Linked DNA regions of Acuticoccus sediminis. The protein of the gene in region 1 binds, or shares a complex with, the protein of each later gene. Links are inferred from orthologs where the notes say so. Each region holds a gene or a part of one and is shown in the gene's direction. Other genes may lie near its edges. The genes, in order: secY and secA.

The links.
Region 2: the proteins of secY (region 1) and secA are in contact, whole or in part, in a crystal structure (PDB 3DIN), measured with the Thermotoga maritima proteins. The link is inferred for Acuticoccus sediminis from one-to-one orthologs. Residues at the interface, in WP_004081795.1 of Thermotoga maritima: Glu108, Gly109, Glu110, Glu111, Ala236, Glu237, Arg238, Arg239, Ile240, Thr241, Ile242, Gln243, Tyr244, Ala245, Arg246, Arg247, Val248, Thr249, Gly250, Arg251, Arg252, Val253, Tyr254, Gly256, Ala257, Ser258, Thr259, Tyr260, Leu261, Pro262; in WP_004082002.1 of Thermotoga maritima: Glu261, Ala262, Arg263, Lys300, Ala301, Arg302, Thr303, Ile304, Ile305, Leu323, Tyr324, Asp325, Pro326, Val329, Ser330, Tyr333, Ile336, Lys340, Phe345, Val349, Glu363, Phe364, Tyr374, Ser375, Gly376, Gly377, Glu393, Ile395, Thr482, Ser483.

What each region holds. Positions count from the first base shown.
Region 1 is NZ_QHHQ01000001.1:1,656,055-1,662,053, forward strand. What follows is about bases 3,056-5,945. They hold secY (preprotein translocase subunit SecY), read left to right. Parts: upstream 3,056-3,779; coding sequence 3,780-5,111; downstream 5,112-5,945. Other genes in these bases: rplO (50S ribosomal protein L15), read left to right, coding at 3,056-3,477; DLJ53_RS07260 (adenylate kinase), read left to right, coding at 5,108-5,710. Also shown: rplE (50S ribosomal protein L5), read left to right, coding at 1-315; rpsN (30S ribosomal protein S14), read left to right, coding at 320-625; rpsH (30S ribosomal protein S8), read left to right, coding at 641-1,039; rplF (50S ribosomal protein L6), read left to right, coding at 1,050-1,586; rplR (50S ribosomal protein L18), read left to right, coding at 1,583-1,945; rpsE (30S ribosomal protein S5), read left to right, coding at 2,153-2,764; rpmD (50S ribosomal protein L30), read left to right, coding at 2,757-2,987; more of rplO, read left to right, coding at 2,989-3,055. UniProt on the Escherichia coli protein: The central subunit of the protein translocation channel SecYEG. Consists of two halves formed by TMs 1-5 and 6-10.
Region 2 is NZ_QHHQ01000001.1:1,525,823-1,532,276, forward strand. Bases 1,401-4,745 are described here. They hold secA (preprotein translocase subunit SecA), read left to right. Parts: upstream 1,401-1,704; coding sequence 1,705-4,545; downstream 4,546-4,745. Other genes in these bases: DLJ53_RS06625 (peptidylprolyl isomerase), read right to left, coding at 1,401-1,550; DLJ53_RS06635 (adenylate/guanylate cyclase domain-containing protein), read left to right, coding at 4,591-4,745. Also shown: bifunctional glutamate N-acetyltransferase/amino-acid acetyltransferase ArgJ, read right to left, coding at 1-460; more of DLJ53_RS06625, read right to left, coding at 672-1,400; more of DLJ53_RS06635, read left to right, coding at 4,746-5,820; DLJ53_RS06640 (adenylate/guanylate cyclase domain-containing protein), read left to right, coding at 5,811-6,454. UniProt on the Escherichia coli protein: Required for protein export, interacts with the SecYEG preprotein conducting channel.

The sequences.
Region 1 (5,999 bases):
GAGAACATGCCGCTCGGCTGCAAGGTCACCCTGCGCCGGCAGAAGATGTACGAGTTCCTGGACCGCTTCGTCACGATCGCGCTGCCGCGCGTGAAGGACTTCCGCGGCCTGAACCCCAAGTCGTTTGATGGCCGCGGCAACTTTGCCTGCGGAATGAAGGAACATCTGGTGTTCCCGGAGATCATCTACGACAAGGTGGATCAGGTCTGGGGCATGGACATCATCGTCGCGACGACCGCCACGACGGACGAGGAATCCCGCGAACTGCTTCGGCTGTTCAACTTCCCGTTCCGCGACCAGGCGCAGAAGGCTTAAAGAGATGGCCAAGAAGGGCAAGATCGAGAACAACCAGAAGCGCCGCAGGATGGTCGAAGCGCATTCGGAGAAGCGTGAAGCGCTCCGCGCGATCGTCAAGGACCAGGAGCTCCCGATGGAGGACCGGTTCGCGGCCACGCTGAAACTCGCCGAGATGCCGCGCAATTCTGCGCCCAATCGCGTGAAGAACCGCTGCGAAGTGACCGGCCGTCCGAAGGCCTACTATCGCAAGCTGAAGATGAGCCGTATCGCGCTGCGCGAGCTGGGGTCGGATGGCAAGATCCCCGGTCTCGTGAAGTCGAGCTGGTAAGGGGAGGGCAGACACATGAACCTGACCGATCCTCTCGGCGATATGCTGACGCGCATCCGCAATGCGCAGATCCGCAAGCGCACCAAGGTGCTGACCCCCGGGTCGAAGCTTCGGGCCAACGTCCTCGACGTCCTGAAGTCCGAGGGCTACATCCGCGGCTACACGGTCACGACGCACGAGAACGGGCGTTCGGAGATCGAGGTCGAGCTGAAGTACTACGACGGCCTTCCGGTGATTAAGGAGATCAAGCGCGTCTCCAAGCCGGGCCGCCGGGTCTATTCGTCGGTGCAGACGCTGCCGCGCGTGCGCGACGGCCTCGGCATCTCGATCCTGTCGACGTCCAAGGGCGTCATGTCGGAGCACCAGGCGCGCGACGCGAATGTCGGCGGCGAAGTGCTCTGCCAGGTCTTCTAAGGAGGGCATCATGAGCCGTATTGGTAAGCTCGCGATCGCCATTCCCAAGGGGGTGACGGCGAACGTCGACGGACAGAAGGTCTCCGTGAAGGGGCCTAAGGGCACGCTCGAGTTCACGGTCCCCGACCGGGTGGCCGTGAAGACCCTCGAGGATGGATCCATCAAGGTCGATCCGGTCGACCAGGAGCAGAAGTCCCGCGCCATGTGGGGCCTCTCGCGCACGATGATCCAGAACCTCGTGACCGGCGTGACCGACGGTTTCACCAAGAACCTGCAGATCAACGGCGTCGGTTACCGCGCCGCGATCCAGGGCAAGGACCTCGAGCTCAGCCTCGGGTTCTCGCATCCGGTGAAGTACGCGATCCCGGAAGGCATCGACATCAAGTGCCCGAAGCCGACCGAGATCACGGTGTCGGGCATCGACAAGCAGCGCGTCGGCCAGGTGGCCGCGGAGATCCGCAAGTGGCGTCCGCCGGAGCCCTACAAGGGCAAGGGCGTGAAGTATGCGGACGAGACCATCGTTCGTAAGGAAGGGAAGAAGAAGTGAGCCGGGAACGCATTCGCTCCGAGCGGCGCGTCGCCAGAGTTCGCCGCGCCCTCAAGAAGGCGGCGAACGGTCGTGCGCGGCTGTCCGTCTTCCGCTCGTCCAAGCACATCTACTGCCAGGTCATCGACGATGCCGCGGGCCGCACTGTCGCGTCCGCGTCCTCGCTCGAGAAGGTCCTGCGCGATGAGCTCAAGACCGGTGCCGACTGTGCCGCTGCGGCGCGTGTCGGTGCGCTGATCGCCGAGCGCGCCAAGGCCGCCGGCGTCGACAAGGTCGTGTTCGACCGCGGTGGCCGCCTCTACCACGGCCGCCTCAAGGCGCTCGCCGACGCCGCCCGCGAGGGTGGCCTGGAGTTCTAGTTCCGTCGGCCCGCGGCCAGTCCGCGGGCGATGATCGACTTCACCCGTTCGCGGCTCCGGACTGTCCGGGTCCGCGGCCGGGTTTCCCCCGTTGCGGAATGAGCCGCCGGGGCGACGCTTCCTTCTCCACGCGGGGAGGGGCGCATCGGATACGCAGTCTGAAGCTGGAACGCGGGGTCTCCCGAACGGCCGGCCAAGGAGCAGAAGATGGCTGACGATAACAGGAGAGGCGGTCGCCGGCGCGATCGCGACGACGAAGACAACGAGTTCGTCGACAAGCTCGTCCACATCAACCGTGTGGCGAAGGTGGTGAAGGGTGGCCGTCGCTTCGGCTTCGCCGCGCTGGTCGTGGTCGGCGACGCGAAGGGTCGCGTCGGCTTCGGTCACGGCAAGGCGCGTGAGGTGCCCGAGGCGATCCGCAAGGCGACCGAGAGCGCGAAGCGCACGCTCATCCGCGTGCCGCTGCGCGAGGGGCGCACGCTGCACCACGACGTGTCCGGCCGCTGGGGCGCCGGCAAGGTGTTCCTCCGTGCGGCTCCGGCCGGTACCGGCATCATCGCCGGTGGCCCGATGCGCGCCGTGTTCGAGACGCTCGGCGTCCACGACATCGTCGCGAAGTCGCTCGGCTCGTCGAACCCGTACAACATGATCCGCGCGACCTTCGAGGCGCTGAAGGATCAGGATTCCCCGCGTGCCGTGGCTGCCCGCCGTGGTCTCAAGGTGTCCGCGCTGCAGGCTCGCCGCCGCGACGCGGAGCACGAGGCCGCCGTCGAGGCCGGCTCCGACGCGGACGAGGGCGCGGAGATGGTCAATGCCTGACATTCGCGTCACCAAGGGCGCCGAGGCCGCCAAGGCCGCCGGCCGTCCGACCATCACGGTCGAGCAGACCGGTTCGCCGATCCGCCGGCCGGGTGAGCAGCGCCAGACCCTCAAGGGTCTCGGCCTCAACAAGATGCACCGCCGCCGCACGCTCGAGGACACTCCGGCCGTGCGCGGCATGATCGCCAAGGTTCATCACCTTGTGCGGATCGTGGAGGGCTGACATGAAGCTCAACGAACTTCGCGACAATCCGGGCGCGTCCAAGACGCGCAAGCGCGTCGGTCGCGGTATCGGCTCGGGTAAGGGCAAGACCGGCGGCCGCGGTGTGAAGGGTCAGAAGTCCCGGTCGGGCGTGGCCATCAAGGGCTTCGAGGGCGGTCAGATGCCGCTCCACATGCGCCTGCCGAAGCGCGGCTTCAACAACATCTTCCGCGCGGACTACAACATCATCTCGGTCGGCAAGCTGCAGGCTGCCGTCGAGGCGGGCCGGGTCGACGCATCCCAGCCGGTCACGGCGGAGTCGCTGGCGGCCACCGGCATCCTGCGCCGCGCCAAGGACGGCGTGCGCATCCTGGGTGACGGCGAGCTGTCCACCGCGCTGACCCTCAAGGTCGCCGGCGTGTCCCAGTCGGCGCGCGAGGCGGTCGAGAAGGCCGGCGGGTCGGTCGAAGTGCTCGCCCCCAAGGCGGCTCCCGCTGCCGCAGAGAGCTGAGCTCTAGCGGTCACGGATCGGCAAGGACCCCGCTGGTCACCCAGTGGGGTTTTTGCGTCTTCACGTGGCCTCTCGTGCGCGCCGCTGGCTCCGGCCGGAGAGGGGGCGCGACGAAGGTACTCCCATGTCGGGGCTGGGATTGCTCTCCCTTTGAACCGATATTAAGTGGGATGGGCTGTGTGGGCGGTCATGCGCCCATGACAGCGCCGAAATAACCCGTTAGGGGTGGCGAACCGGACCGTGGCTCGCCGCCGGTTCCTAATCGTAATTTGAGTGCTACTGGTCGAGGATCGGACCGTCCAATGGCGTCAGCCGCCGAACAGCTTGCTTCCAACCTGAACTTCAAGGCATTCGCGAAGGCGGATGAGTTGAAGAAGCGCATCTGGTTCACCCTGGGTGCGCTCGTGGTCTACCGGCTTGGTACCTACATCCCCCTGCCGGGCATCGACCCCGTCGCGCTGTCTCAGGCGTTCGGCCAGGCCCAGCAGGGCATCATCGGCATCTTCAACGTGTTTGCCGGCGGCGCGGTTTCGCGAATGGCGATCTTCGCGCTCGGCATCATGCCGTACATCTCCGCCTCCATCATCATCCAGCTCCTCACGACGGTCGTTCCGAAGCTCGAGGCGCTGAAGAAGGAAGGCGAGCAGGGTCGCAAGACCATCAACCAGTACACCCGGTACGGCACCGTGCTGCTCGCCCTAGTGCAGGCCTACGGCATCTCCGTCGGGCTTGAGAGCGCGGGCAACATCGTCACCGATCCGGGCTGGTTCTTCCGCTTCACGACCGTGGTGACGCTGGTCGGCGGCACGATGTTCCTGATGTGGCTCGGCGAGCAGATCACGTCGCGCGGCGTCGGCAACGGTATCTCGCTGATCATCTTCGCAGGTATCATCGCCAACATGCCCGCCGCGCTCGCAGGCATGCTGGAGCTCGGCCGTCAGGGCGCGTTGTCGACGCCGATCATCCTCGGCGTGCTGGTGATGGCCGTGGTGGTGATCGCGTTCATCGTCTTCGTCGAACGGGCGCAGCGGCGTCTCCTGATCCAGTATCCGCGCCGCCAGGTCGGCAACCGGATGTTCCAGGGGGATTCGTCCCACCTGCCGCTGAAGCTCAACACGTCGGGCGTCATCCCGCCGATCTTCGCGTCCTCGCTGCTCGTCATTCCGGCCACGCTGACCGGCTTCGGCGCGGTGGAGGCGACCGGCGTCATGGGCACGATCCAGACGCTGTTCGGCCATGGCCGGCCGCTGTACATGATCACGTACGCGGCGCTGATCATCTTCTTCGCGTTCTTCTACACCGCGATCGTGTTCAATCCGGCGGACACGGCGGACAATCTGAAGAAGCATGGCGGCTACATCCCGGGCATCCGCCCCGGTGAGCGCACCGCGCAGTACATCGACTACGTGCTGACGCGCATCACCGTGCTGGGCGCCGCCTATCTGATCGTTATCTGCCTGCTGCCAGAATTCCTCATTTCGGCCACGGCCGTCCCGTTCTACTTCGGGGGTACGTCGCTGCTGATCGTCGTGTCCGTGACGATGGATACGGTTGCGCAGGTGCAAGGCCACTTGTTGGCCCATCAGTACGAGGGCCTCGTGAAGAAGGCCAAACTGAAGGGGAGTCGCCGATGAGGCTAATTCTGCTCGGACCGCCAGGCGCGGGTAAGGGGACCCAGGCGAAGCGGTTGATGGAGGCCCACGGCATTCCGCAGCTCTCGACGGGCGACATGCTGCGCGCCGCTGTGAAGGCGGAAACCGAGATCGGCCTGAAGGCGAAGGACATCATGAACCGCGGCGACCTCGTCCCGGACGAGGTGGTCGTCGGCATCGTCGAAGAGCGGATCGAGGAGCCGGACTGCAAGAACGGCTTCATCCTGGACGGCTTCCCGCGCACGGTGGCGCAGGCGGAAGCCCTCGAGCGGGTGCTCGAGCGGCACGGGATGGACCTCGACGCGGTCCTCCAGCTCGAGGTCGACGAGAATGCGCTCGCCGCCCGGGTCGAGCAGCGGGTCGCCGAGAGCGGCGACGCAGTTCGCGAGGACGACACCGTGGAGGCGCTCAAGAAGCGCCTCGTGGTGTACCGCGAGCAGACGGCTCCGCTCGTCGACCACTACCGGGAAACCGGTCACCTGGTGACGATCGACGGCATGAAGCCCATCGATGAGGTTGAAGCTGCCATCTCCGAGGCGCTGTCCTCGGCGAAGGACAGCCGAATCAGGGCGGCCGGCTAAAGAAAAAAGGTTGACGCGGACCTTGCACCGCGCTACCCACCGCGCCTAACTGGAGGAGTCGCGGTGCATAGGCGTCCGCGCGATCTGGTATGGGCCAATAAACCCGACAGCGTTAGGGCTGGGCTAGCCGTTGTATGCGGCGGCGTCAGCCCGTTCGTCGTTTCGCTGCGCGGTGTGGCTTCGGATCAGGCGCCGTCAACGGGCCCTTTCCGGCGGGTCGCGCGGGGTTTTTGCCCGGGCGCGCGCGGTTCCGGAACGGCCGGGGTGGTACGCGACGACGCTCCATATC
Region 2 (6,454 bases), 130 kb from region 1 along the record:
TGGCGCGGGCCGCGGCGGCCCAGCCGGACGGGGCGAGCCTGGCGGCGGCGGCGTCCATCACGGTGCCGAAGCGCTCTGCCGGCAGCGGCTCGCCGATGACGCCGGTGGAGGCGAGGAAGACGTCCTCCGGGGCGATGCCGAGCGCCTTGGCGGCGAGCTCGGCCGAGAGCTGCGTCGCCGCGCGGCCCTTCTTGCCGGTGAAGGCGTTGGCGTTGCCGGAGTTGACGAGGAGGGCGCGCGCCGTACCGCGCGGAAGCTGCATGCGGCACCACTCGACCGGCGCCGACGGGCAGCGCGACGTGGTGAACGTCCCGGCGACGGTGGTGCCTTCGTCGAAGGCCATCAGGAGGACGTCGGTGCGTCCGCGGTACTTGATCCCCGCCTCGGCCGTAGCGAGGCGGACGCCCGCCACCATGGGCGGCTCGGGCAGTTCGGCAGGCGCGAAAGGCGATGGGGTCATGGCTCTCGTCTCGGGCAGCAACGGTGTCGCGAATACGCCATTCACGCCCCGGCGAAAAGCGAGAAAGGTATACGATTTCGCAATGCCGTCGGTACTCTCGTACCGGTCTGCGGCGCTCGGGCGGCCATGTGCGGGCCCGCCGCGGCGCGCGCCCGCGTGCGAGCGGCGGAGGCGTGTCGCGCCCCGCCGCCCGCCGGCTTGGAGGGGGGCCTTACTGCGTCGAACCCGGGACCGGCACGGCGCTTTCGTCGCCCGGCAGGGGCTTGCCGTCCGGCGTCTCGATGGTCGCGTTCTCCTTCAGCTTGGCGACGGCGTCGATGTAGGCATCACGCACCAGAAGCTGCTGGATCTGGCCGGCGACCTGGGTCAGCGGCGGGGGAGTGACCTCGCTGCGGTCCTCCAGCTTGATGATGTGCCAGCCGAATTGCGACTGCACCGGCTCCTCGGTGATCTGGCCGGGCTCGAGCGCGAAGGCCGCGTCCTCGAACGGCTTCACCATCTGCCCGCGGGTGAATTTGCCGAGCGAGCCGCCCTTCTGGGCCGAGCCGGGGTCCTTGGAGTTCTCCTCGGCCAGTTCGGCGAAGTCGGCGCCGTCGTCGAGCTGCTTGATGATGTCCTTCGCCTCGTCCTCGGTCTCGACGAGGATGTGGCTCGCCGTCACCTGCTCCTTCGGCAGCTTGGCGACCTCTTCGTCGTAGCGCTGCTGGAGGGCGTCCTGGGTGACGACACCCTGGACCATCTTCGTCATGTAGGCCTCCTGGAGGGCCTGCATGCGCTGGAACTCGAGGCGACGCTGGAAGTCGTCGGTCTGGTCCATGCCCTCGGCCTTCGCGGCGTCGGACATCAGGGCCATGTCCACCAGGAGCGAGAGGACCATCTCGTCGCGCTGCGCCTCAGGCACCTGCTGGACGGCATCGCCCAGCGCCTCGCGGGCATAGGCGACGTCACCGACGGTGATGTCGTCGCCGTTCACGGTGGCGAGCACCTGGTCCGGCGACGGGGCCGGAGTGTCGCTCGTGGTGTCCTGCGCAAAGGCGGATGAAGCGATGAGGGCCGACACGGCCATCGCACTCAGCGTGCGCTTGATCATTATGGGTGTCCTTCGGGTGCGGGGCGGGGCCTTGTTTGACATGGCTCGGCCCCAAACATATGTCGATCGCGCGTGGCAGACGTTCAATTGCCGCCCACAGCGCCGGTTCGTATCATGGCCGTGCGCCGCTCCGCATAAGGTAAGGACAACACGGATGCTCGGCACCCTGACCAAACGCATCTTCGGCTCGGCGAACGACCGCCGCGTCAAGGGCTACCGCAGCCGGGTGGATGCGATCAATGCTGCTGAGCCCGAGTTCGAGCGGCTCTCCGACGCAGAACTCAAAGCGAAGACGGATGAGCTGAAGGCCGCTCTCGCCGGCGGCAAATCCCTGGACGACATTCTCGTCCCGGCCTTTGCTACGGTCCGCGAGGCCGCCAAACGCGTCCTCGGGCAGCGTCACTATGACGTACAGCTTATCGGCGGCATGGTCCTCCACGAACGCTCGATCGCCGAAATGAAGACCGGTGAAGGCAAGACCCTGGTCGCCACACTCGCCGTCTACCTCAACGCGCTCGCCGGCAAGGGCGTCCACGTCGTCACCGTCAACGACTACCTCGCCGAACGCGACGCCGAGTGGATGGGCCGGGTCTACCGCTTCCTGGGCATGAGCACCGGCATCATCGTGCACGGAAAGTCGGACCGTGAGCGCAAGGCCGCCTACGACGCCGACATCACCTACGGCACGAACAACGAGTTCGGCTTCGACTATCTGCGCGACAATCTGAAATACGATATCCGCCAGATGGTGCAGCGTCCGCACTTCTACGCCATCGTCGACGAGGTGGACTCGATCCTGATCGACGAGGCCCGCACGCCGCTCATCATCTCCGGCCCGCTCGAGGACCGGTCCGAGTTCTACAACACTATCGACACCTTCATCCCCCGCCTCACGCCGGAGGACTACGAGGTCGACGAGAAGCAGCGCACCGCGCACTTCACCGAAGCCGGCAACGAGAAGCTCGAGAGCATCCTCGGCGAGGCAGGCCTCCTCAAGGGCGACTCGCTCTACGACGCGCTGAACGTCTCGGTGGTGCACCACCTCCAGCAGGCCCTGCGCGCCCACCGCCTCTTCCAGCGCGACCGCGACTACATCGTGAAGAACGGCGAAGTGATCATCATCGACGAGTTCACTGGCCGCATGATGCCGGGCCGCCGCTACGGCGAGGGCCTGCACCAGGCGCTGGAGGCGAAGGAAAAGCAGCCGATCCAGCCGGAGAACCAGACGGTCGCGTCGATCACGTTCCAGAACTATTTCCGCATGTACGAGAAGCTCGCCGGCATGACGGGCACCGCCGACACCGAGGCGGAAGAGTTCATGGACATCTACAAGCTGGACGTGGTCTCGATCCCGACCAACCTGCCGATCCAGCGCGTCGACGAAGACGATCAGGTCTACCGGACCCAGGAAGAGAAATATAAGGCCGTCGTCGACGAGATCCGCACCGCGCACGCCAAGGGTCAGCCGATCCTCGTCGGCACGACGTCGATCGAAAAGTCCGAATATCTCGCCGACCGCCTCCGCAAGGAGGGCTTCCGCCAGCGCGACCTCAGCGACCCGCAGGCGGCCATCAAGATCGGCGAGACCGAGAAGGGCGGCAAGCCCGCCTTCCAGGTGCTGAACGCCCGCTTCCACGAGCAGGAAGCGAAGATCATCTCCCAGGCCGGTGTGCCGGGCGCGATCACCATCGCCACCAACATGGCCGGCCGCGGTACCGACATTCAGCTCGGCGGCAACGCCGACATGCTGATCACTGAGGAACTCGGCGTGCTGGCCGAAGGCGAGGAGATGGACGCGGAGCGCAAGGCGAAGGAAGCCGCCATCCGCGAACGCGTCGCCGAGGCCAAGAAGAAGGCGCTCGACGCTGGCGGCCTCTTCGTGCTCGCCACCGAGCGGCACGAGTCGCGGCGCATCGACAACCAGCTCCGCGGCCGTTCCGGCCGTCAGGGCGACCCCGGCCGCTCGCGCTTCTACCTGTCCCTGCAGGACGACCTGATGCGCATCTTCGGCTCCGAGCGCATGGACGGCATGCTGAAGCGCCTCGGGCTGGAAGAGGGTGAGGCCATCGTTCACCCCTGGATCAACCGCGCGCTCGAGAAGGCGCAGCAGAAGGTCGAGGCGCGAAACTTCGACGCGCGCAAGAACGTCCTCAAGTACGACGACGTGATGAATGACCAGCGCAAGGTCATCTTCGAGCAGCGCCGCGAGCTGATGCAGGACGAGGAAGTCCGCGAAACCATCAACGGGATGCGCCACGAGGTGGTGGACGCCATCGTCGCCAAGCACATCCCCGAGAAGGCCTATCCCGAGCAGTGGGACACCAAGGGCCTCCACGACGAGGTGCAGGGTGTCTTCGGGATCGACGCCCCGGTCATCGACTGGGCGAACGAGGAAGGCATCGCCGACGAGGAGATCCGCGAGCGCCTGAAGAACGCCGCGGACGAAGGCGCCGCCAAGAAGGTCGCCAAGTACGGCACCGACATGTGGCGCCAGGTCGAGAAGTCCGTGCTGCTGCAGACGCTGGACCACCTCTGGCGCGAGCACATCGCCCAGCTCGACCACCTGCGCTCGGTGATCGGCTTCCGCGGCTACGCCCAGCGCGACCCGCTGAACGAGTACAAGACCGAGGCCTTCGCCCTCTTCGAGGCGATGCTCGTCGAACTGCGCACCGCCGTCACCGGCCAGCTCATGCACATCGAGATCCAGATGCGCGAGGGCCCGCCGCCGATGCCCTCCGAGGAGGAGATCGACAGGCTCGAGACGCACCACATCGACCCACTCACGGGCGACGACGACGGGGAAGGGGAGCTCGAATTGGCCGGCGCCCCGGACACCGGCGACGCCGCGGAGGCCCGCGAGGCGCGTGCGGCCAAGCGCGCCGGTGCCGAGCGGTCGGCGACCGACCCCGCCACGTGGGGCAAGGTCAGCCGCAACGAGCCGTGCCCCTGCGGTTCGGGCAAGAAGTACAAGCATTGCCACGGCCGCGTGGCCTGACAGCCGCGGGCGTCTGCCGCCCCGCGCTTCCGGTCCGCTCCGGCGATGAACGCGCCTGAGCGGGGCCGCGACGCGGCGGCCTACACCTACGCCGCGGCGATCGAGGAACTGGAGAAGTTCCTCGCCTTCGCCGCGATCGAGGACATCCCCGCCAGGGACCTCCTGGCCGGGTTTGCCGTTCGGGCCCGCGCCGCCGGCCTTTCGGTCGCACGGGTCCAGATCGCGTGGCGCCGGCTCGATCCGGTCTTCAACAGCCGCACGCTCCTGTGGACGCTGAGTTCCGGCGTCACGGAGGAGAACCGGACCCATGCCGACGGGCCGAACTCCGAGGAGTTCCGCACCTCGCCGATCGCCTACCTCCTCGGCGTGCCGGACGACACCTACCGGTGCCGCCTCGTCGGCGCCAACGCGCCGTTCCGCTTCCCCATCCTGGACCGCCTCGCGGCGGAGGGGCTGACGGACTATTTCCTCGCCCGGATCGGCTTCGGCCCGCAGGTCCATGTCATGCGGCCGGGCGGCGGGGTGATGATCTCCTTCGCGTCCGACGCTCCGGACGGCTTCAGCGATGCCGAAATGGCGGCGCTCGGGCGGATCCGGTACATGCTCGCCCTTTCCGTCCGCTCCACCATGCAGAAGGAGATCGGCAGCAGCCTGGCGCGGACCTACCTCCCGCGCACCGCCGGCGACCGCGTCCTCGACGGCGAGATCCTGCTCGGCCATGGCGACACGATCGACGCGGTGGTGTGGTACTGCGACCTGCGCGGCTCGACGGCGCTCTGCGAGCGCCTCGGCACCGACCGCTACCTGCCGTTCCTCAACGACTTCTTCGCCGTCACCGCGCGGCCCGTCGTCGAAAATGGCGGCGACGTGCTCGACTATATCGGCGACGCGGTGCTGGCGATCTTTCCACAGGGCGATGGCGTCACCCGCGCCCTCGCCGCGACGTCCGAGATCCGCACCCGCCTCGACGATTTCCGCATGCGCCACGCCGACGTCATCGGCGACCGGAAAGACCTTGCCGAATTGATCGGCGTTGCCATGGACATCGGCAGTGTCGTCTATGGCAATATCGGAATTACCGAACGCATGGCATTCTCCGCGATCGGCACGACGGTGAACCGCGTGTCCCGGATCGAGCGGCTGACGAAGACGTTCGGCGTGCCGATTCTGGTGACCGACGCGGTGGCGCGTCTGGCTGGCAAGGGGTGGATGAGCGTGGGACGGCCTGAGATCGACGGCATTTCCGACCCGCCGGAGCTCTTCTCGTGTCTCTAGTCGACTGCGAGCTGGAGGTCCGCGACCTGCAGCACTGGTTGACCGACAAGGCGCTGGAGGCTCGCGACGGCGGGGAACTCCTCACCGCGCTCGGCGACAAGCTGGGCGAGGCGGGCCTCGACGTCTCGCGCCTGTCCGTCGCCTGGCGCGCGCTCGATCCTCTCACCTACGCGCAGTACATCACCTGGACGAAGGGGGAGCCGCTCGACAGCGGCGCCATGTCCCATGCCGACAACGAGCGGCGCGACGGCACCAACAGCGTCCTGCGCTACATCGTCGAGAACGAGATCGAGTTCTACCGCGCGGACCTGACGCAGCCGGAGCAGCCCTACGCCCACCTCGCCAGCCTGCGCGACGAGGGCTTCACCGACTATGTCGGCACGATCACGAAGTTCGGCCGCGGCCACATCGACCACGGCGTGATGCGGGGCGTCTTCTTCAGCTTCTGCACCCGCGCGCCCGGCGGGTTCGACAAGGCGACGCTCGACGCGGTGATGGACCTTCGCCCGACCCTCGCGCTCGCCTTCCGCGCCCTCAACGAGACGTCGTCGGCGGAGGCGCTGGCGCGGACCTACCTCGGCCCGCTCGCGGCCGGGCGGGTGCTCGACGGCGCGATCCGCCGCGGCGACGCGGA